One region of the Brevibacterium oceani genome, then DNA from elsewhere that is predicted to be linked to it. Evidence: predicted binding sites of a transcription regulator. Region 1 holds the regulator's gene; each other region holds the start of a gene.

Region 1 (7,781 bases):
ACTCCTACGGGGTGGCGATGGCCGGGAAGCTGCGCAAGCTCATCCCGCGCCAGCAGTTCGAAGTCCCGATCCAGGCGGCCATCGGCTCACGCATCATCGCCCGCGAGACCATCCGCGCGATCCGCAAGGACGTGCTCTCGAAGTGCTACGGCGGCGACATCAGCCGCAAGCGCAAACTGCTCGAGAAGCAGAAGGAAGGCAAGAAGCGGATGAAGATGGTCGGCACCGTCGAGGTTCCGCAGGAGGCGTTCATCGCAGCCCTGTCCTCCGACGAACCGGAGAAGAAGGACGCCAAGAAGTAAGTGCCGGCACAACCGAGCGGCGAGGTTCCCCCGCGTGACGGCTCCCTTCCCGCGTCGGCGGGCATCGGCGCCGACGACCGGGGCCTGAGCCTCTACGTCCACGTCCCATACTGCCGGGTCCGCTGCGGCTACTGCGACTTCAACACCTACACCGCCGAGGATCTCGGTCCCGGAGCCTCCCGTGAGGACTACCGCGGCAATCTCGCCCGTGAGCTCGATCTGTCGGTGTCCACCCTCGCCGAGGTGGGGGCGGGCAGCCGTGAGGTGTCGACGATCTTCTTCGGCGGGGGCACCCCGACGATGCTCGCCGCCGAGGTGCTCGCCGGCATCATGGACGACATCCGCTCCCGTTTCGCCCTCGCCGCCGATGTCGAGGTGACCACAGAGGCCAATCCGGACACGCTCGATCCCGCCTACATCGCCACCCTCGCGGCTGCCGGATTCACCCGGATCTCCATGGGAATGCAGTCGGCCGTGCCGCATGTGCTGGCCACTCTTGACCGGACGCACGATCCCGAGAAGATCCCCGAGGTGGCCCGCTGGGTCAAGGATGCCGGCCTCGAACTCAGTCTCGACCTCATCTACGGCACCCCGGGGGAGTCGATCGACGATTGGCGGCGGTCGCTCGAGGTCGCCCTGTCCAATGAGGTCGACCATATCTCCGCGTACTCTCTCATCGTCGAACCCGGAACGAAGATGGGCGCGATGGTCAGACGCGGTGAGCTGCCGATGCCCGATGAGGACGACCTGGCCGACAAGTACGAGATCGCCGATGCCGCGATGACTGCGGCGGGCCTGCACTGGTACGAGGTGAGCAACTGGTCGACAGGGCCTGAGACCCGATGTGAACACAACATGGCGTATTGGCGCAATGCCGACTGGTGGGGCTTCGGCCCGGGTGCGCATTCCCATGTCGGGGGAGTGCGGTTCTGGAACGCGAAGCACCCCCGAGCCTGGTCCGACCGGCTGCTGGCGGGGGAGTCTCCGGCGATCGGCCGGGAGGTCCTCGACGATGCGACCCGAGAGATCGAACGGATCATGCTCGCCGCTCGCATCGACGACGAACTGCGCCTCGACTCCTTGGCCCCCGGCAGTGCGCAGGCCGTGCGCACCTTCGTCAAGCAGGGACTGCTGGATCCCGACGGAGTCTCAGCGGGCTGGTTCCGACCCACCCTGCAGGGGCGTCTGCTCGCCGACCATATGGTGCGAATCCTCACCGAGTACGTCTGAACGGACCATGCGCCCGAACGGGCTTGTTCGAGGAAGAAGACGAAACCGGGCCGCTCCCTGAATGCGGAAGCGGCCCGGAGGCGGGGCTGAGGGGAAGTCCTACTTGACGAGCTGGATGCTCATCGGAACCTTGTAGACCTCTCCCTTGTTGGCTGCCACAGCAGCGATGATCATGAAGACGAGAGCGACGATCCAGATGACGAAGTAGAGGATCGCGCCGAATCCGAAGGTGATCACTGCGAAGATGTCCGCCACGATGTAGGCGATGATCAGCGTCAGCTGGAAGTTCAGCGACTGGCGGGCCTGTTCGCGGATGAACGGCGACTCGTCCTTCTTCACAAGGAAGACGATGAGCGGGACGATCCACGCGGTGAAGATCGCTCCCACCTGTGTCCACGTCGCCGTGGAGCGCTCGGACGGCGAAGGCTGCCAGAAGCCCGCCGAACCCGGGCCGTAGGCCTGCGGAGGCAGGGCCCGCGAATCGAACGCTCTGGTATTCGCCGCCGAGCCGGGGCCGTAGCCCTGCGGGCCGCCGTAGCCCTGCTGGGAGCCGTACGCCTGCTGGCTGCCGTATCCGGGCTGCGATCCGTAGGGTGATTGCGAGCCGGGCTGCTGCGATCCGTAGACAGGCTGACCACCCGGTTGCTGAGAACCGTACTGCGGCTGGGAGCCGTAAGGCTGCTGGGAACCCTGCTGAGTGTATGGCTGCTGTGGCCCCGACTGAGCGGAGTAGTCCGGAGGCATCGGCTGTGCTCGGTTGTCGTTCGGCTGCTGGGGGTTGTCCGACATTAGCGTCCCTTCTCACGTCTGCGTCACACCACACTAGCCCAGTCTCTCCGCCGGAGAGTGTCTCCGAGGTGAACGGGGCCGAGCGCGATTACGGTGTCAGGAACAAGATTACTTGACGAACTCGAAGACGAGGGGGATCTTGTAGCCCTCTCCGCGGTTGGCCGCGATGCCGGCGATGATGTAGAGGACCGAGTACACCAGCGGGATGACGAAGGCACCGAAGACGATGAACATCCCGAGTCCGAAGGTGACGAAGGAGAGGACGAACCCGAAGAACATCAGGATCAGCGTCGCCGCCGTGGTGGCGATCGTGTTCGTGATCATCGCGTTGAGGCCCTGACGCGTGTGTTCGCGGACGAATGGCGACTCGTCCTTCTTGACGAGGAACATGATGAGAGGGAGGTATCCGAAGAGAAGAGTGCCCAGATGCGACCACATCGCGGTGGTTCGCTCCCGCTCACCGGCCATCCAGAACAGTTCGGAGCCCGGACCGTACGCGGCATCGGGAAGAGCCTGAGAATCGAAGAGCGCGGGATTGACGCCAGGCTGGGGCGGACCGAAACCGGGCTGCTGCCCATAATTCGGCTGCCCATAGTTCTGCTGCGGGCCCTGCGACGACTGGGGTCCAGCAGCTTGTCCGTAGTTCGGCGGCATGGGGCGGCCGCTGTTCGGCGGTTGGGGGTTGAACGACATGATGGTCCTTTCACTGCCTCTGTCGTTTCACACTATCCCAGCGCCGTGTGCCGAGACATGCCGAAAAGACCCGATCGTGTTCCAACTCGGCAACACGTCTCAGCCGACGGTGACGAAGTCGATGAGCTCCTCGACGCGTCCGGACAGAGTCGGTTCGACGTCGGCGATCGTGCTCACCTTCCCGAGGATCCGCACCCACCCCCGGGCGACATCGCGATGATCGGCATGCGGCCAGCCGATGCGCCGCAGGATCCCGGTCTTCCAATCCTCGCCGCGGGGCACGACCGGCCACTCCCTGATCCCGACCACATGCGGTTTGACCGCCTGCCAGATGTCGACATACGGGTGGCCGATGATGTGGACGACATCGCGGTATCGAGGATCCGCGCGCACCGCCTCGGCGATCTTGGACTCCTTCGTCCCGGTCACGAGGTGATCGGCAAGGACCCCCACCCGATGATCCTTGTCGGGGCCGAAGGCCGCGAGCTTGTCGGCGACGTCGTCCAGACCGCCGAGCGGTTCGACGACGACGCCCTCGATGCGCAGGTCATCGCCCCAGATCTTCTCGACCAGCTCCGCATCGTGTTTGCCCTCGACCCAGATCCGGGAACCGCGGGCCACGCGCGCCTTCGCTCCCTCCACCGCACGCGAGCCCGAGGCAGTGCGGCCCGGAGTGGTCGCCTTCTTCTTCGCGGGCAGGCGGACATCGACGGGCTGGCCCTCGAGAAGGAACCCCGGCCCCAGCGGAAAGGCGCGCACCTTGCCCGCCCGATCCTCGAGATTGACGACGACTCCCGCGGTGGTCTTCTCGGCGCCGACCACTGCGCCGACGTACCCGCTCATCGCGTCCTCGAGCACCATCCCGAGCCCGAGCTCGACGGGTCGGGACTTCTTCGGACGGTGTGAGGAGGGGGAGCTGCCGGAGAGGACGTCGGGTCCGTAGCGATCGAAAGCATTCACGCTCACCCACGATAATGGGCAGCCGGCGAATATTCCCGGTGCCCCACCGCGGCGCGCCGGACGGCACGTCCGGAAAGGCGTGCCGGACAGCGCTCCCGCGACGTGCCGCACGACACATCCTGATAGGAGTGCCGGACGACACATCGCCGAGCGCGTGCCGGACGGCACGCCCCAGACGTGAAATCGACTGCCAAGAAGCGTAGAATTGGCACTCAGTGCTAGCGAGTGCCAAACGTGTGGGGAGGTCAGCGATGAACGACAGCAGGAGAGCTCAGGTGCTGCGCGCCATCGTCGAGGACTTCGTCGCCACGAACGAACCCGTCGGTTCGAAGGCCATCGTCCAGCGGCACACCCTCGGGGTGTCGCCGGCGACGATTCGCAACGACATGGCCCAGCTCGAGCAGGACGGGTACATCGCTCAGCCCCACACCTCCGCCGGTCGGATCCCGACCGACCTCGGCTATCGGATGTTCGTCGATCGCATCGACGAGTTCAAACCGCTCACGCAGGCCGAACGGCGTGCGATCTTCCAGCTCATCGACGGCGACGTCGAACTCGACGAGATGCTCGACCGCACCGTGCGCGTGCTCTCGGGTCTGACCCACCAGGTCGCGCTCATCCAGTACCCGACTGTGTCGCTGGCCCGCATCAAGCACATCGAGATCGTCGGGCTCGGACCGAACCGCGTCCTCGTCGTCCTCATCACCGACGCCGGCCAGGTCGAGCAGAAGACCGTGACCGTGGCGCAGGGACTCGATGACGACGGAGTGCGTGCGCTGCGCGACCGCATCAACGTCGAGTTCTCCGGCAAGAAGCTCTCCCGAGTCATGGGGGAGGCCGGAGCATCGTCACAGACCCCGACCGGCGCCGAGGCGGACTCCGCCGATGCCGTCGATCCCGACGTTGGCGAGGTGGAGAAGGTCAGGGCCGCTGTCGTCGACCTGGTCGCCGCGACCCGGGAGGACCGACTCATCATGGCCGGCACCGCGAACCTCGCCCGGTCCGGACGCGAATTCGGTGAGCAGATGGCCCCGATCCTCGAGGCCTTCGAGGAACAGGTCGTGCTGCTGCGGCTGCTGACTTCGATGGCCGAGGACCACGATGAGATCAGCGTGCGCATCGGACGTGAGAACACTCACGAATCGTTCAGTTCGACATCGGTCGTGGCCGCCGAATATGGTCATGACGCAGGTTCCTCGGCCCGCCTGGCGGTGCTGGGGCCGACGCGGATGGACTACCCGACGACGATCTCGGCCGTCAGGGCAGTGGCGAAGTATGTGTCCTCGCTCCTCGATCGAGGATGAAGCGACACCGCACCGGACCGGGCCCCGAGCCCGCCACCATGAACACGAAGAACACACACCACCAGGGAGAGAGAAGTTTCTGTGGCCGATCACTATGAAACACTCGGAGTGTCCAAGGACGCTTCCGCGGCTGAGATCAAGTCGTCGTACCGGAAGCTGGCACGCAAGTACCACCCGGACGTCAACCCCGGCCACGAAGACGAATTCAAGGCCATCTCGCTGGCCTACGATGTGCTCTCCGATCCGGAGAAGCGCCGCAACTACGATATGGGCGGCGGAGAGAACGGCCAAGGCGGATTCCCCGGCGGCGGCGGATTCGGAGGCTTCGGAGACATCTTCGAGACCTTCTTCGGCGGTGGCGGCGGGCAGGCCGGCGGCCCGATCCCACGCACCCAGCGCGGCAAGGACGCCCTCGTCGGTGTCAACATCGACCTGAAGACCGCGGCCTTCGGCGGGACCGTCGACCTCGACGTGACCACCGCCGTCGTGTGTGAGACCTGCTCGGGTGCCGGCACCCAGGAAGGCACCTCGGTCGAGACCTGCAGCCTGTGCCACGGAGCCGGCAGCGTCCAGCGTATGACCCGGACCCTGCTGGGTCAGATGGTCACGAACCAGACCTGCAACTCCTGCCACGGCTTCGGCACCGTCATCCCCAACCCCTGCCTCAACTGCCAGGGCGACGGCCGGGTGCGCAAGCAGCGGACGATGAAGATCCGCATCCCCGCCGGAGTCTCCGACGGAACCCGCATCCAGCTGAGCAGCCAAGGCGAGGTCGGACCCGGCGGCGGACCCGCCGGCGACCTCTTCGTCGAGGTCATGGTCACCCGCCACGAGGTGTTCCAGCGCGACGGTGACAACCTCCGCGCCTCGGTGTCCGTGCCGATGACCGCCGCCGCTCTCGGCGCGACCATTCCGTTCGAGACCTTCGACGGCGCCCAGGACCTCAGCATCGCCCCGGGCACCCAGTCGGGCACGGTCGTCAAGCTGACCGGTCTCGGCGCCTCCCGTCTGCGCTCGGAGACCCGCGGCGACCTGCTCATCACCGTCGACGTGCACACGCCGGACAAGCTCGACGACGAACAGCGCGAACTGTTCGAAAAGCTCGCCGAGCTGCGCGGTGAAGAGGCCCCACGGGCTCAGATCACCACCGAGAAGTCCGGCATGTTCTCCCGCATGCGTGAGAGGTTCGCCGGTCGGTGAGTCTGCCCGTCTTCCACACCGCTGCCGCCGTCGAGGCGGTGCCCGGTCACGTCCTCACCGTCGGTGAGGACGTCGCCGGACACGCGGTGCGAGTGCGTCGGATCGGCCCCGGTGAGCAGATCGAGGTCGTCGACGGTCAGGGCACACGTGCCCGCGGACAGGTCACGGCCGCCTCGGCGACGGGCATGGATATCGAAGTCACAGCGGTCACGCGCGAGGACGAGCCCCGTCCCCGCCTGGTCCTCGTCCAAGCCCTGGCGAAGGGCGACCGGGACCTGCAGGCCATCGAGGCGGCCACGGAGATCGGCGTCGACGAGGTCATTCCCTGGGCCGCAGAACGTTCGATCGCCGACTGGCCGGCGAAGAAGCGGGAGAAGATGGCGGCGAAGTGGGAGAACCTGCTCCACGCAGCATCCCTGCAGGCGAGACGCTCCCGCTTCCCCCGACTGCACGAACTCGTCCGCGGCACCGCACTGACCCGCTCGCTGGGCAGGTCGGATGCGGTGTTCGTCCTCCACGAGACTGCGCAGACGAGACTCTCCGAGGCACTTGCCGAACTCGGCTCCGGCAGCACACCCACACGACCACCCGAACGCATCGTCCTCATCGTCGGTCCAGAGGGCGGCATCAGCGACGGCGAACTCGATGCCCTCATCGGTGCCGACGCACAGCCGGTGCTGCTCGGGCCCACTATTCTGCGCTCCTCCTCGGCCGGATCGGCCGGCCTCGTCATGGCCCAGAATTCATTGGGCCGTTGGTGAGCCGAGCGACTACGATGGAAGCACACACAGGCGCCGTCTGAGAGGGCGGCCCCGCACGCGAAGGAACATTCTGGACATCACCCCCACCACGAACCCTGCGAACACCACCGACCAGCAGGCACCCGGCGGCGACGGCACCGATGCCGCAGCGTCCGGCAGCGACAGCGTCCGCCTCGTCATCCCCGACTCCATCGATCTCGTCGAATTCTTCGGACCCGGGGAGGCGAACCTGCGAGTGCTGGAGAAGACCTTCAGCGACCTCGACATCCACGTCCGAGCCAACCAGGTCCAGGCCGCCGGCGATCCGAAGCGCCTCGAGGCCTTCGTCGGTGTCATCGGAGAGCTGAAGAAGCTTCACGCGGCGGGACACCGCATCAACGAGGAGACGATCGAGCGCGTCACGTCGTTCTCCGCGGAGGGGGCGGCCGCCTCGGCGGTGCTGGGCACGAACATCCTGTCCACGCGGGGCAAGTCGATCCGACCGAAGACGATGGGCCAGCACGACTACGTCAAGGCCATCCGCAATCACACGATCACCTTCG
Region 2 (7,781 bases), 850 kb from region 1:
CGAGGCGGCGAATGCGAGGATCGCGCTGGGCACGGAGATGAGCAGACCCTCCACCGAGGCGGCCCGTCGCAGCCGTTTCGCCGACGCCCCGATGAGGCGCAGCAGCGCCAGCTGTCGGCTGCGACCGGCGACGATGATCGAGAACGTGTTGGCGATGACGATGGCGGAGACGAAGAGGGCGATGAGGAAGAAGACGTATCCGACGACGGTCAGCAGGTTCTGGGCGTTGGTCGATTCGGCGATGATCTTCGCCGAGGTCAGCCAGGCGGTGAGGATCGCGATGCCCTGCATGATGGTGGTGCCGAAGAGGGATGCGATGAAGACGACGAGGACGCTGGGGAAGAACTGCCCCGGATTGGCCCGGATCTCTCGCAGCGGACTCATCGGCGGCTCCCGGCCGCCTCGGCGCGTTCACGATCGGCCGCCTCGGCGCGTTCGTCGAGTTCGAGCATCGTCTGTGAGATCGCCTCGGCGCTGATCGTCTCGTTCAGCTCCGTGACGGGGGTGCCGTCGGCGATGAAGATGACGCGGTCAGCGTGGGCGGCGACGAGCGGGTCATGGGTGACGAGCACGATCGACTGCCCGAAGTCTGCAACGGCGTCAGAGAGGATCGCCATGACTTCGCGACCGGATCGGCCGTCGAGGTTGCCGGTCGGTTCGTCGGCGAAGAGGATGTCGGGACGGGTGGCCAGCGCGCGGGCGATCGCGGTGCGCTGCTGTTGGCCTCCGGAGAGTTCGCCCGGTCGGTGCTTCAGCCGGTCGCCGAGCCCGAGGCGGGCGACGACGGTGAAGATCCACTCGCGTTCCTCGGCGTTCGGCTTCCGGTCGTCGAGGTCGAAGGGCAGCCGGATGTTCTCCTTGACGCTGAGCGTGGGCACGAGGTTGAACGCTTGGAAGACGAACCCGATCCGCCGCCTGCGCAGGGCGGTGAGCTCGTGGTCGCGCAGATCGGTGATCTCCTGTTCGCCGAGGTGGACGGCGCCTTCGGTGGGGCGGTCGAGTCCGGCGAGAACGTGCATGAGGGTCGATTTTCCCGACCCGGAGGGGCCCATCACGGCGGTCAGGCGCGCCGGTGCGATGTCGAGGCTGACCCTGTTGAGTGCGGTGACCGCGGCACCAGTGGGATCGAAGATCTTCGAGACCTCACGGAGTCGGGCGATGGGCATCGTTGCGCCGGTTGTCATGGTGTCCCTCAAGCGTCGGTGCTGTGTGTCAGTCAGTCTGTCGGTCTGTCTGCTCCAGACTAACGATCATCGGCGGCCGGGAACATGAAAACTGACTGATCAGTAGTTGAGAGCCGCCTGCATGCGCGTGACTCGGAATCAGTGCTATCTCCGCAGAGAAGCCAAGTGTCTGTAGGATTTGCGCGCGAGGGCCGCTGCCCTGCGTCCGGTATCCTCCACACGCCGCGCGGCCCGGACTGCCGGTTCGGACTCTGTCTGCTCGCGGCTCTGGCGGGCTCGATCGAGCTCTGACTGCAGGCGCTTGAGCTCTGCCTTCGCGTCAGTGACTTCGGCTTTGGCCTGCGCCAGCTTCCGATCCTTCAATGCCATGACCAGCCCGTAGTCCTGAACAGCATTGAGTCTCTCACGAACAACGTCGATATCGGCGACGTACGGATTCGGAATCTCAGCAGCGTGGAAGAAGCCTGGAGCCTCGGCAGTGGACGCTGTCTCACCGAGGGTCTTGGCGACAAGGAAGTTCCACCATTCCTGGTGCTCTTCCCGCCGCCTCGTGGACTGTCCGCGCAGCGCCGCGGCAAGGGAGTCCCTGTCGCTGATGACGCCCACGGCGGTCGCCACGATGTCGTCGACGGAATCGAGGGGAAGGACATAGTTCTCCATGCCGACGTTCTCTGCGGCACCGCGCATGCGTATCGAGGAGTAGAGATTCGGAGCGAGCGAGATGAACGGCACGGCGGCTGCACCCGCGAAGATCGCTGCGTGGTATCGGGTGCCGATGACCGCAGCCGCCTGCTCGGTCAGGGCCACGAGCTGTCGGGCGGTGAGCATGCGGGTGGGCACCACATTGTCGTTTCCGCTCGCTTCGGCGATCGTGATGTCGGTGAGCTGGTCTCGCGTCTGATCGGCAGGCGGGAGAGCTCCTCCGTGCGGCACAAGCAGCACTCTCAGACCGGTGTCATCCGCCACACGCCGGGTCAGTTCGGCCAGTCTTGCGTGGTAATCGGTGTCGCTGATCATCGGGGTGGAAGCCTTCTCGGCGAAGCTCGCCAGGATGAAGGGCTCGGCAGCCAGGTCGGACACGGCTGCCCGGTCGTCGTCACTGGCTGTGAGAGAAAACGCGTCGTCCACCTGTCGACGGACCGTCGCCTCACCAGAGCTGAGTTCTTCGGCGATGTCGGTGGTATAGCTTTCACGTGTGCCGATGAACTGCGCTTCTGCAAGAAGATCATGGACGAGTCCCCGATCTTCCTCGTAGATCAGCGGTCCCAGCGTCTGGCTTGTCAGCGCGTACGGTTTGCCGAGGGCGCGTGCGATCTTTGCCAGGGTCGCCCGTTCGTAGATGTGGTGAGCGAACATCGAATTGAGGTTCCCACCTCCGGCGACGAGCACGGCGTCGGAGTTCCGGACCGCTTCGATGATTCTGACGGCAGGATCGTCTGGGGCCAATGTACTCCCCGCGCTTTCGCCCTCGACGTGGGCGAGCACCTTCTTCATCCGTGCGATGTTCGGCTTCCTATCGCGTTTGAAGCCGATACGCGGGATGGCATCGACGCCGTACATCCGTCCCGCGTATTCCGGTTCACCGGCGATGAGGGTGATCTCGATGTCGGTGCGATCGCGCAGCGCATCGATGGCGAGTTCGGTCATGGCCTCGTCGCCGAGGTGGTAGAACCGGCTCCAACCGACATCGCCGATCATCGTAATACGTTTCATGTCTCCCTAGAGTCCGCGTATCGCCCGTGCGTTGGGCCTCCGCGACAACTTATTGGGGAGACGTCGCCAGAAGGTGAACCGCGCACGACGCCCGAGTGAACAGCCCCTCGGGCGGCCGCGACTCGGGTTCGCCACACTCTGCGCTGGGCAGCCCAGTTCGGAAACTGGGCTGCCCAGCGCAGAGTGTGGCGCCATCTCACGCGTCCGGGACAGCGCCACCTCGGTGCGGGGTGAATGCGCCGGTGGCCCGGAACGTGATGTTCCGAGCCACCGGGGTCAGTCAGAGCTGACGCGGATCGAGGGTGATGCTCAGTCCTCGTCCTCGTCTTCCTTCTTCTCGACGACCAGGGTCTCGGTGGTGAGAACCAGGGCGGCGATCGAAGCGGCGTTGCGCAGAGCCGAACGGGTGACCTTGACGGGGTCGATGATGCCGGCGCCGATGAGGTCGCCGTATTCATTGATTGCGGCGTTGTAGCCCTGGCCGGACTCGAGGTCCTGGACCTTGGCGACGACGACGTATCCGTCCTGGCCGGCGTTCTCGGCGATCCACCGCAGCGGCTGGACGACACCGCGCTTGACGATGTCGGCACCCGTCGCGGCGTCCCCGGACAGCCCGAGGTCGTTGCCTTCGAGAACCTTCGCGGCGTGGATCAGAGCCGATCCGCCGCCGGCGACGATGCCCTCTTCGATGGCTGCACGAGTTGCGGACACGGCGTCTTCGACGCGGTGCTTGCGCTCCTTGAGCTCCACCTCGGTGGCGGCGCCGACCTTGATGACGGCGACACCGCCGGAGAGCTTGGCCAAGCGCTCCTGCAGCTTCTCGCGGTCCCAGTCGGAGTCGGTGTTCTCGACCTCGGCGCGGATCTGAGCGACACGACCGGCCACACCCTCGTCCGAACCTGCACCATCGATGATCGTGGTGTTGTCCTTGGTGACGGTGATGGTACGGGCGTTGCCGAGCTCCTCCAGAGTGATCTGGTCGAGCTTCATGCCCATGTCCGGGGTGACGACCTGGCCACCGGTGAGGACGGCGAGGTCCTCGAGGATGGCCTTGCGGCGGTCACCGAAGCCGGGAGCCTTGACGGCGGCGACGTTGATGATGCCGCGCAGCTTGTTGACGACCAGCGTCGACAGTGCCTCGCCCTCGATGTCCTCGGCGATGATGAACAGCGGCTTGCCGGCCTGCTGCACCTTCTCCAGGACAGGCAGGAGCTCCTGGATGTTGGAGATCTTGCCCTGGTTGATGAGGATGAGAGCGTCGGAGAGCACAGCCTCCTGACGATCGGCATCGGTCACGAAGTGCGGCGAGAGGTAGCCCTTGTCGAACTGCATACCCTCGGTGACTTCGAGTTCGACGGACGCGGCCTGCGACTCGTCGATGGTGATGACGCCGTCCTTGCCGACCTTGTCGAAGGCATCGGCGATGAGCTTGCCGATCTCTTCGGACTGGGCGGACAGACCGGCGACGTGCGCGATCTCCGAGGAGTCGGCGACGTCGCGGGCGATGGTGCCGAGCTGTCCGGAGACTGCCTCGACGGCGGTCTCGATACCGCGCTTGAGGGCACCGGGTGCGGCACCTGCGGCGACGTTGCGCAGTCCTTCGTTGACGAAGGCCTGAGCGAGCACCGTCGCAGTCGTGGTTCCGTCACCGGCGATGTCGTTGGTCTTGGTGGCGACTTCCTTGGCCAGCTGAGCGCCGAGGTTCTCGTACGGGTCGTCGACCTCGACCTCACGGGCGATGGTCACACCGTCGTTCGTGATCGTGGGAGCGCCCCACTTCTTGTCGAGCACGACGTTGCGGCCCTTGGGTCCCAGCGTCACCTTGACGGTGTCGGCCAGGGTGTTGACGCCCTTTTCGAGCGCACGACGAGCTTCGTCGTTGAATTCCAGTGTCTTAGGCATTCGTCCTCCTGTCTGTGGGTTAGTTGTTCAGGGGATTCAGCCGATGACGGCGAGCACGTCGCGAGCCGAGAGCACGAGGAACTCTTCGCCGGCGTACTTGACTTCGGTTCCTCCGTACTTGGAGTAGATGACCTTATCGCCGATGGCGACGTCGACCGGCACGCGGTTTCCGTTGTCGGCAACGCGACCCGGGCCCACTGCGACAACTTCGCCTTCCTGAGGCTTTTCCTTGGCGGTTTCGGGAATGACCAGACCACTGGCGGTAGTCTGCTCTGCTTCGACCTGACGGATGACAATCCGATCTTCGAGTGGCTTGATGGAGACCGACATATCGGGCCCTCTCCCTTCGCTGGGTTCATTCTTCATTGAGTCAGACGGCGGCTGCTGCCATGAACCTCTCGTCGTCGCGGGTGCCGAGCGATTCGACCGTCTCATGAAACTGGCACTCACTGAGTGCTAGTGCTAATTCGACTCTAGAACGCTCTTAGCACTCGGTCAACTTGAGTGCCAACAATTCGTCATGCTCTGGGCGAAAGTTCAGATTGAGCCTACAAGGGCGGATGGGCCGACGCCCGAGTGGCAAGGAGGGGCGGCGTCCGTTCGTGCGGCGCGGTCAGGCCCCAGCTTTCGAGTTTCGGTGCGGGCCGAACTTCCACTCCCGAGTTCCCGGGCGCGATCCGGCCTCACCTGCCGAGTTCCGGACGTCTCGTGCGGGATTCGGCACTCGGTTCCCGCACGAAACGTCCGGAACTCGCCGGGCCGCCACGCATCTCCGGGGGCGCCGCGGTCAATTCCGCAGCTGGGAGCTGCTCGGCGGACGGTGCGAGGGCTGCACCCGGAGCAGCCGGCCCACAAAAGCCTGGGTCAACCATCCCATGGGCCTGCAGCGGTAAGCAAAGCTGGCAGCAGCAAGCAAGGCCGGGAGTAGTAAGCAAGGCCGGCACTAGTAGGCAGGCCGGGACTAGTAAGCACAGCCTGACAGCAAGGCAGGCATCCATTTGCCAAAAGGCGCGGGCCCCGGGATCTCTCCCGGGGCCCGCGCTGCGTCGGCCACCTCAGCTCAGTTGTCGATATCTGTTGTCAACAGCGGCCGACGGTCTGTGGGCGTTCCCAGACCAGTGTTTCAGATCAGGCGCACTGCCACTGTCCCCAGCCGGCTTCGGCCTGGAGCTTCTTCGCACGCTGGAACTGCTCCTGCGGGCTGGCATCAGACGGGTTGCCGCTGCCTCCCATGGAGTGCCAGGTCTGGGGCAGGAACTGGAACAGACCGAAGTGGGTGCCGTTCGAGGCCTTGGGGTCGAAGTTCGACTCGCACTCGACGACCGAGTACCACTTGGAGCCGGGTCCACCGAGCATCGCCTTGATCTCAGCGGTGCTCATGGAGCCGCCGCCCGAGCCGGAGCCGCCGGTGCTCGAGTCACCGGAATCGCCGGAGTCGGAGCCACCGGAGTCGGAGCCGCCGGTGTCGGCCGGGGTCTCCTTCTTCTTGGTTCCCTGGATGACGACCTTGGTCTTGGGCTCGGAGAGGACCTTCTCGTCCTTCTTCTCCTTCTTCACCTCTTCACCGTTGATGGTCTTGACCTTGTAGACGACCTGCTTCTCGCCGTCCTTACCCTCGGACTCGACCTTGGTCTCACCCTGGTAGAGGGAGTCGGACTTCTTGGTCTCGACCTTGGCCTTGATGGCCTGCTTGTCCTTGACGGTCTTGTTCTCGACGCGGTTGACTGTGAGCACCTGTCCGTCGGAGAGTTCGGCGGACATCGGCACGGACAGGAAGTCGTCCTTCTTGAGCTCGACGCCCGATTCCTTCAGCGCTTCCTTCGCGGTGCCCACGGCAGCCGAGACCTTGTGGTCCTTGCCGTCGGCGACGACGGTGAGATCCTTCGACGTGGTCACGTCGATGTCGTTGTCGTCTTCCTTCAGCCGCTGCTTGGCATCGGCGTTGAGGTCGGCGCCCTTCGCGTCGACGCCGAGGTCGGCGAGTGCCTGACCCACGGTGTTCGCGTTGGTCCATTCGCTCGACTTCTTACCGTCGACCGACAGCGAGACCTTCTTCGCGGTATTGACCGTGATCGTCATGTCCCGGTCGACCTTCGTGCCGACGCCGGGCTTGACCTGGTCGCGCTTGTCGACGTCGACGTCATGGCTGTCGAGGATGTCACCGACGGTTCCGCCGAAGGTGCGAATCTCCTCGGCCTGACCGTTGACGTCCAAGGTCACAGGCTTGTTCATCGTCACGACGGCACCCGTGCCACCGACGAGTCCGGTGATCACGACCGCCTGAGCAGCGATCTGAACCTTGCGGTTCTTCAGAAAATCAATCACAAAAATATCCCTGAGCAGAGTTTATCGACCTGACCACTGTAACCGATTCGTTACACCGCTCGCAAAATATCACGGAAATGTAACGGTGAGAGTTTGCTGAGAGCCCGCCTGACCTGGAATTCCCTGTGATTCCGGGGCTCTCAGGTCCGTGACAAACCCTCGCCGAGGCGGCCCTGCATTCCGTTATCCTGCTCACAGATCAGGGGCTGGCTTGAGCAGCGCACGGCGCTTCCGCACACGCCTTCGCCCCCAGTGACGAAACACGTCGCGAGCTCCCGTCCCAACCGCCTGGGTTCTCAGTCCCAGCTGCCGATGGCTCTCTCGGCGTTGGCCCATACGGCCGCGCAGAGATCCGCTTCGCTCATGTCGCGCACTTCGGCGAGCTTCCGCGCGGTGATCGCGGTGAGGTACGGCCCGCCGGGCTTCCCTCGGTGCGGGTGCGGGGTGAGGAACGGGGCGTCGGTCTCGGTGAGCAGAAGCTCGAGCGGAGCGGCGGCCGCGGCACGGCGCAGTTCGTCGGCGTTCTTGAACGTGAGGTTTCCGGCGAAGGACATGTAATAGCCTGCGGCTGCGCACTCGCGAGCCATCGCTTCGTCACCGGAGAAGCAGTGGAAGATCGTGACCTCGGGAGCGCCTTCCTCTTTGAGGATGCGCAGC
Region 3 (7,781 bases), 1.1 Mb from region 1:
CTGATCGCGTTCGGTCAGCGCGGCGATCGCACGTTCGGTGATCTCCTCCCAGCCTTTGCCCCGGTGGGAGGCAGGCTGTCCCGGGGCGACGGTCAGCGCCCGGTTGAGCAGCATCACGCCCTGCCGTGACCACGCACGCAGATCTCCATGGGCGGCCGGTGATATCCCGAGATCGGCCTCGAGCTCCTTGTAGATGTTGCCCAGCGACCGGGGGAGGGGGCGCACCTCGGGGTCGACGGCGAACGACAGGCCGATCGGATGCCCCGGCGTCGGGTAGGGATCCTGACCGACGATGAGGACCTTCACCTCGGCGAGCGGTTCGGCGAAGGCACGGAACACGTTCGATCCGGTGGGAAGGTACTCGCGCCCGGCGGCGAGTTCGGCGCGGAGGAAATCGCCCATCGCGTGGATGCGGTCCTCGACATCGGCGAGGGCCTCGGCCCAATCGGGGGACATGATCTCGGTCATCGGAGGCGTCGACGTCATGGGCACGAGTGTAGCGAGGCCGAGTCGGCGTGACACATCAACGGTTACCCAGGAGTGTTTGGTCGATCCGCGGTGATTTCCTTGATGAAATCGCCGCGGATCGACCAAACAACGATGTGCGGCAGGCGTGAGGTGCGCGCACCCGTGCACGTGTTTCGGTCGCCGTGCACGTGTGCACGTGCCGCAGACCGGGTGTGCGTGATCGCGTATCGATCGGGAGTATTGCCGTTCAACGCCACACGTTATGCTCGGCCTAAGGAGTTCATCGTTGAACGAAAGGACGAGAATGTCGGATTTCCCCGAGGCCAAGAACTGGAAGATGCTCATCGGCGGCGAGTGGGTCGATGCCGCTGACGGCGACACCACCGATGTCATCACCCCGATCGACCGCAACGTCGTCATCGCGAAGGTGCCCAACGGCAAGGAGGCCGACGCCGATCGTGCCGTCAAGGCCGCGCGGAAGGCCTTCCCCGAGTGGGCGGCCGTGCCGTTCAAGGAACGCCAGAAGAAGCTGCTGGCCTGCGCCGATGCGCTCGAAGCCGCCTCTGAGGAGCTGGCCCAGCTGACCGCGATCGACACCGGAAACGCGATCCGCACGCAGGCCCGCCCGGAGACCATCACCCTGGCCGACCTGTTCCGTTACATGGGCGGAGTCGCCGGAGAGGTCAAGGGCAACACCCTGCCCGCCGGTGACGGACAGCTCCAGTACACCAAGCGTGTGCCGCTGGGCGTCGTCGCGGGCATCCTGCCCTGGAACTCCCCGCTGATGATCGCGGCCTTCAAGACCCCTGCCGCGCTCGCCGCCGGCAACACGATCGTCCTCAAGTGCGCCGAGGATGCGCCGCTGACGATCCTCAAGATGGCCGAGATCATCGCCGACATCCTCCCCGCGGGTGTGCTCAACGTCGTCACCGGCAAGGGCTCGGTCATCGGTGAGGCCCTCAACGTCCACCCCGACGTCGACAAGGTCTCGTTCACCGGTTCGACGAGCGTCGGCCGTCACGTCGCCGAGGTGGCCGGTGGCCGTCTCGCGCATTCGTCGATGGAGCTCGGCGGCAAGTCCCCGAACATCATCTTCCCGGACTCGAACGACGACGACACCCTCCAGCAGGTGCTGCTGTCGACTCGCTTCGCCCGCCAGGGACAGTCCTGCACGATGGGCTCGCGCCTCTTCCTCCACGAAGACATCTACGATGACTTCCTCGCCAAGCTCGTCGATGCCGTGTCGAAGATGAAGGTCGGCGACCCTCGCGATGAGGACTCCGACATCGGCTGCATCATCAACCAGAAGCAGTACGACCAGGTCGCTTCCTACATCGAGATGGGCAAGTCGATGGACGGCGTCGAGATCGCCTACGACGGCTCCGATTCGCTCGAAGTCGGCGAGCCCGGCTTCTACCATGCACCCGTGATCTTCTCGAAGGCCAAGAACGACTGGCAGACCAGCCGCGAAGAGATCTTCGGTCCCGTCCTCTCGGTCATTCCGTGGAAGGACATCGACGAGGTCATCGAGATGGCCAATGATTCCGACTTCGGTCTCGCGGCCTTCGTCTTCACGAAGAACGTCGACGCGGCGTTGACCATGGCCAACCGCATCGAGTCCGGCTGGGTCCAGGTCAACCAGGGCGGCGGCCAGCTGGCCGGCCAGTCCTACGGCGGCATGAAGACCTCCGGCTTCGGTCGCGAAGCCTCGCTCGAAGGCATGCTCGAGGGCTTCACCCAGATCAAACAGGTCAACATCCGCATCCGCTGAGCGGATACGCTCGCCGAGGTGGGGCATCCTCGCCGAGGTGGCCCGCCTTCCCCGAGGTGGCCAGCCCGGCCGGGACCGGACCCCGAGTCCGGGGATGGGCCCCCCTGAGGCGGGGCCGCCTCGGCGAATGACCCCGTCACTCACCCCGTCTCAGCGCACAACAATCAGGTGTGCTGCGGCGGGGTGGTGCGGTTCTCGACGGGCGTCGCGAGGGACCTCACAGCTTCGGCGGCGCGCCGAAAATTTCGGTCCCGTCGATCGGGCGATAATATAGAAGCACAGTCACCTCTCGAAGGAGCACATCCCCTATGCCGCCGAACAACGACACCTCAGAACTGAGCGAGCTCGAGGTGGCCGTTCTCGAATTCGAGCGGCGGTGGTGGAAATACGGTGGAGCCAAGGATCACGCGATCCGTGAGCGATTCGACATGTCGGCCACCAGCTACTTCCAGATACTGAACTCGCTTCTGGACAACCCTGCCGCTCTGGCCAGCGATCCGATGCTGGTCAAGCGCCTTCGCCGGATCCGCACCACGCGGCAGAGCGAGCGCGCCCAAGCCCGCGTCTCGAGGTAGATATGACCGACGAATTCGACGAGATCGAGCCCGGCCGGCGCAGCGGCGCCCATCGACAGGAATCCGCAGCGTCGTCGAACATCGGTGCCATCTCTCTGGTCATCGTGCTCGCGCTCGTCGCGGTCCTGCTCGTCGTGGCCGCCATCAACATCATCTTCTCCTCGATGGGCAATCCCGAGTCGAAGATCGCCGACCCGCCGGCCTCGGAGTCCGCCTCGTCCGAGCCCTCGCCGAGCGAGAGCGAAGTCAACGTCGCCGACGATTCGATCACCGTCGACGTCCTCAACGGCTCCGGCGTCTCCGGCGCCGCGAAGAAGTTCTCCGAAGCAGTCGAAGACAAGGGCTGGAAGCTCGGCCAGGTCGGCAACTATTCGACGAACCTCACCGACTCGACCGTGTACTACAACGGCGAGGACAACGCGTCGCAGGCCAAGCTCGTCGCGAAGTCGCTGGGCATCTCGGCCACAGAGGCCTCCTCGGACTTCGATGCCGACGTCACCGTGGTCATCTGCTCGGACATCGCCGACCGTGGGCCCGAATCGGGTGGAGAGAGCACAGAGGGCGCCGACTCCTCCGACGGCTGATGACTGCCGCGTTCCCCACGTGAACAGGGCGAAAAGCCTAAGGTAACGAATCTATAACAGTGTTGAGCGACCCCGGGTGGGGTGCGCGGCTGCGGTAGAGTGGCACCAGCTAGGCAAGCACAGCACCTTGTGTTCTATTCGTGCTTCACCGAGATTATTCTCCCGAGGTCAATGAGAGAAGTCGCGGGGTCGGTTGAGTTTTACTAGCTTCCGCAGCTCGATGCGGTCGCCCGATCGCGGCTGATCTGCGGGATTTCAATGGCACTGCACTGTATGGAGAAGTAATGGCACAAGGTACCGTCAAGTGGTTCAACGCTGAAAAGGGCTATGGATTCATCACCCTCGAAGGCGACAACCAGGACGTGTTCGTTCACTGGAGCGCAATCCAGATGGACGGCTACCGCTCTCTCGAAGAGGGCCAGCAGGTTCAGTTCGAAGTTGGAGAAGGACAAAAGGGTCCTCAGGCGGAGTCCGTCACCCTCCTCTGAGACTGGCTGCTGATAAGCACAGTTTTCTGATCCGCTGTACGGCGAGGCCCGAACGACCATGTGGTCGACCGGACTGACCGTGCGCGGGGAGAGCGCCGATCAGGCAACTGCTCGGCGCTTTTCAGCGCCCGGACTCAGTGGTGCTATTGGAGGCCGTGGGTTGCGCGGAATGAGGCACTCCGAATAGCCGAGGGTGCGGGCGACGACTATAGATGCGAACAGGCACACTTTACGCCGAGTAGCCCAAGGCCGAACTTGAGCTATTCGGCGTAAGTTGTGCCGATTCGTCGTTTGCGCGTGTAGGGCGCGTGGATCGCAAGGCGGCGGTACTCGGTGTGTGCGGTCGTGAGGTGGCGAAGCAGCGCGGCAGCGTGGCAGAGGCGCTGGGCCAGTGGCTGTTTCGCGCTGGGCCGAACCGCCTCGGCGATGGTTGAGTACTAGCCCTGAAAGCGGTTGCCGCGACGCTCAGGACGGCCGCTCGGGCGCCCGCAGGCCCCGAGAATCCGCGGATGAGGACCGTGATCCTGCTCGGTCAGCTCGCGAACGTGCGACGACATGACCGCGATCGCCTGCCTGCCTCCACTGTGACGACAGACGACGAATATTTGCACTCGCATAGTGAGAGTGCTAAATCTAGTACTGGTGAAAACCGATGGGTTCCCACCAGTCGTCTCGAGAGCGTGGTCCTTATGTGGAATGGAACATGCGGACACACTCTCTGCCGTCGCGGGCGCTGATGACTGCTCTGGATTCCCACTCCACTCCATCAGGGAGGATCTAAGCCACTATGGCAAAGATGATTGCATTCGACGAAGAAGCTCGTCGGGGACTTGAAGCTGGCCTCAACCAGCTCGCGGACGCGGTCAAGGTGACCCTTGGACCCCGCGGTCGCAATGTCGTGCTCGAAAAGCAGTGGGGCGCACCGACCATCACCAACGATGGCGTCTCCATTGCCAAGGAGATCGAACTCGAGGACCCCTACGAGAAGATCGGCGCCGAACTCGTCAAGGAAGTCGCCAAGAAGACTGACGACGTCGCAGGCGACGGAACCACCACCGCTACCGTGCTCGCTCAGGCTCTCGTCCGCGAAGGCCTGCGCAACGTGGCAGCCGGTGCTGATCCGCTCAGCCTCAAGCGCGGCATCGAGAAGGCAGTGGAAGCTGTCACCGGTGTCCTGCTGAACAACGCCATCGACATCGAGACCAAGGAACAGATCGCCGCCACCGCAGGCATCTCCGCTGGAGATCCCGCCATCGGTGAACTGATCGCCGAGGCCATCGACAAGGTCGGCAAGGAAGGCGTCGTCACCGTCGAGGAGTCCAACACCTTCGGACTCGAACTCGAACTGACCGAGGGTATGCGCTTCGACAAGGGCTACATCTCCGGTTACTTCGTCACCGACACCGATCGCCAGGAAGCTGTCCTTGAGGATCCCTACATCCTCATCGTCAACTCCAAGATCTCGAACGTGAAGGACCTGCTGCCCGTCCTCGAGAAGGTCCAGCAGTCCAACAAGCCGCTGTTCATCATCGCCGAAGACGTCGAGGGCGAAGCCCTGGCCGTCCTGGTGCTCAACAAGCTCAAGGGCACCTTCAAGTCCGTCGCCGTCAAGGCTCCGGGCTTCGGCGACCGCCGTAAGGCGCAGCTGGCCGACATCGCCATCCTCACCGGTGGACAGGTCGTGTCCGAGGAGGTCGGGCTCAAGCTCGACAGCGTGACCACCGATCTGCTGGGCACCGCCCGCAAGGTCGTCATCACCAAGGACGAGACCACCATCGTCGAGGGCGCAGGAGACGCCGAGGAGATCGCCGGACGGGTCGCTCAGATCCGCGCCGAGATCGAGAACTCGGACTCCGACTACGACCGTGAGAAGCTGCAGGAGCGCCTGGCCAAGCTGGCCGGCGGTGTCGCAGTCATCAAGGCCGGAGCCGCCACCGAGGTTGAGCTCAAGGAAACCAAGCACCGCATCGAAGATGCTGTGCGCAACGCCAAGGCTGCTGTGGAAGAGGGAATCGTCGCCGGTGGCGGCGTCGCCCTGATCCAGGCGGGCAAGGCTGCCTTCGGAGACCTCGCACTCGAGGGAGACGAAGCAACCGGTGCGAACATCGTCAAGGTCGCCATCGAAGCCCCGCTCAAGCAGATCGCCACGAACGCCGGCCTCGAAGCCGGTGTGGTCGCCGACAAGGTCGCGAACCTCGAGCCCGGATTCGGCCTCAACGCCGCAACCGGTGACTACGAGGATCTGCTGGCCGCCGGCATCAACGACCCGGTCAAGGTGACCCGCTCGGCCCTGCAGAACGCCGCCTCGATCGCCGGTCTGTTCCTCACCACCGAGTCGGTCGTCGCCGACAAGCCCGAAAAGGCCGCCGCAGGTGCAGACGCAGCTGCCGGCATGGACGGCATGGGTGGAATGGGCGGCATGGGCTTCTGATCTGACCTCACCGTCAGATCAGCCCCGCTGTTCGATCGGCCGTGCCGGTATCCGCAAGGGTGCCGGCACGGCCGTTTTCATACCCGGTTCACAGGCGCCATGCGCGATTCCGCGGGTGCCATGGTCCCCGACGAGGAGGCGCCGAGGGTGCCCGGCGTCGGGCGATTCGCTTCAGCAGTGCCCTCGGCTATTGTCCGCGCGGATGCCCCCGCATAGGCTGGGCGCATGACTTTCACCGGCACCGATGCCTGCGGAAACAGCCCGAAGAACGTCTTCGTCGCCGAGTTCGAAGAGAACCTCTTCAATGGAGTCAGCGATTCTCTCGCCGAGTCGGTCGCTGAGGACTGCGTGCTCCAGATCGTCCGGACCGAGGGAGTCCGGACCGCCACCGGCCGTGACGAAGTCGTCGACGCGCTGCTGGAGCTCTCGGCGCATTCGCCCGAGGTCGGCCACCTCGAAGCCGCGATCACCCACGGCAAGGCCGCGGCCGCCTGGGGCTATTGGCAGGCCGAATCAGACAGCGATGACCTCAGGCACTTCTCCCACACGATGTGGTTCACCACGCACAAGGCGCAGGACTTCGGACAGATCAGGGTCTTCCAGGCCTGAGGAGCCGATCGGGATGGCCGGCTACCGGCAACAGTCGGCTCAGCAGCGACGACCCGCGTCAGTCCCAGGGGTTGTCGCGGTGAGCGCGCCGCCCTTCGCGGCGCCGGCGCCGCTCATCCCGGCGGGCGATCTGTCCGGGCGAATACGGCGGGTGGGACGGGTGCGGCGGCTGCAGTCCTCTGCCGAACTCGGATTCGTAGTCATCTGCCGACTGCTCACCCTTCTCGAGTTCGCGTTTGGCCTCCGCATCGCCGAGGTGGGCCCGCGCCCTGCGCGTGAGTTCCCGCTTGCGCTCGCGGATCGTATCCTCCTTGTGACCGACTCGGGAGAAGAATCCCAGGAGCATCGGGATGATGGCGAAGATCGGCCAGAAGAAGATGAACTCCCCACGCGCGATCGACGTGAACGCCCAGATGGCCAAAGTGATTCCGCCGGGGCCGGCGATGAGGCCGAGCGCTGCCCGGCGCACTCGATCCCGGTAGTACTGCTGCGCCGCGACGTCGATCTGCTCGGGCGTGATCGGAACCCGGTCGGCCTCGAGTCGGGCCAGAGCCTGCGCGCGGCCGGCATCATCGAGCTTGTCCGGTTCGACCTCGGACGGATCGGCGAGGACGAGGTCCTCGATCAGCGCTGGGACCTCACCGAGAGTCTTGACCTTCGCGGCCGCCTCGGTGCGTTCGTCGAATTCCTCCACGTCGAGCTGACCGAGCGCATACGCCTCCGAGAGCACATCGGAGACGACCGCACGGTCGGCGTCGGAGGCACGGACCTGTCCGTGTGATCGCGGATCGGCGCTGAATCGCGACCAGAGGGGACGAGCGTTCATGATGAATACTGTAACCCCGCTCCAGCCCT

Evidence for each region. Region 1 encodes HrcA, which represses chaperone genes, less so after heat shock. Its sites were predicted from a motif close to TTNGCACTCGNNNNNNNCGAGTGCNAA; they were not measured.
Region 2: a site for HrcA is predicted at 5,284-5,310, ahead of groES (co-chaperone GroES). Genes of this name have one in related genera too.
Region 3: a site for HrcA is predicted at 4,491-4,517, ahead of groL (chaperonin GroEL). Genes of this name have one in related genera too.

The regions. Positions count from the first base shown of each region.
Region 1 covers NZ_CP072846.1:2,337,592-2,345,372, reverse strand. The annotation lists gene lepA (translation elongation factor 4) at 1-302, shown strand, start outside; gene hemW (radical SAM family heme chaperone HemW) at 303-1,532, shown strand; gene J9314_RS10450 (DUF4870 domain-containing protein) at 1,632-2,321, opposite strand; gene J9314_RS10445 (DUF4870 domain-containing protein) at 2,430-3,014, opposite strand; gene J9314_RS10440 (DUF3097 domain-containing protein) at 3,114-3,980, opposite strand; gene hrcA (heat-inducible transcriptional repressor HrcA) at 4,226-5,278, shown strand; gene dnaJ (molecular chaperone DnaJ) at 5,360-6,478, shown strand; gene J9314_RS10425 (16S rRNA (uracil(1498)-N(3))-methyltransferase) at 6,475-7,239, shown strand; gene J9314_RS10420 (PhoH family protein) at 7,316-7,781, shown strand, end outside.
Region 2 covers NZ_CP072846.1:3,188,057-3,195,837, forward strand. The annotation lists gene J9314_RS14145 (FtsX-like permease family protein) at 1-384, opposite strand, end outside; gene J9314_RS14150 (ABC transporter ATP-binding protein) at 381-1,184, opposite strand; gene J9314_RS14155 (polysaccharide pyruvyl transferase family protein) at 1,329-2,897, opposite strand; gene groL (chaperonin GroEL) at 3,207-4,799, opposite strand; gene groES (co-chaperone GroES) at 4,836-5,129, opposite strand; gene J9314_RS14170 (resuscitation-promoting factor) at 5,928-7,124, opposite strand; gene J9314_RS14175 (TatD family hydrolase) at 7,421-7,781, opposite strand, start outside.
Region 3 covers NZ_CP072846.1:3,483,675-3,491,455, reverse strand. The annotation lists gene J9314_RS15555 (uracil-DNA glycosylase) at 1-486, opposite strand, end outside; gene J9314_RS15550 (aldehyde dehydrogenase family protein) at 773-2,239, shown strand; gene J9314_RS15545 (DUF3263 domain-containing protein) at 2,548-2,814, shown strand; gene J9314_RS15540 (LytR C-terminal domain-containing protein) at 2,817-3,398, shown strand; gene J9314_RS15535 (cold-shock protein) at 3,683-3,886, shown strand; gene groL (chaperonin GroEL) at 4,674-6,317, shown strand; gene J9314_RS15525 (hypothetical protein) at 6,543-6,926, shown strand; gene J9314_RS15520 (DUF1707 SHOCT-like domain-containing protein) at 6,985-7,752, opposite strand.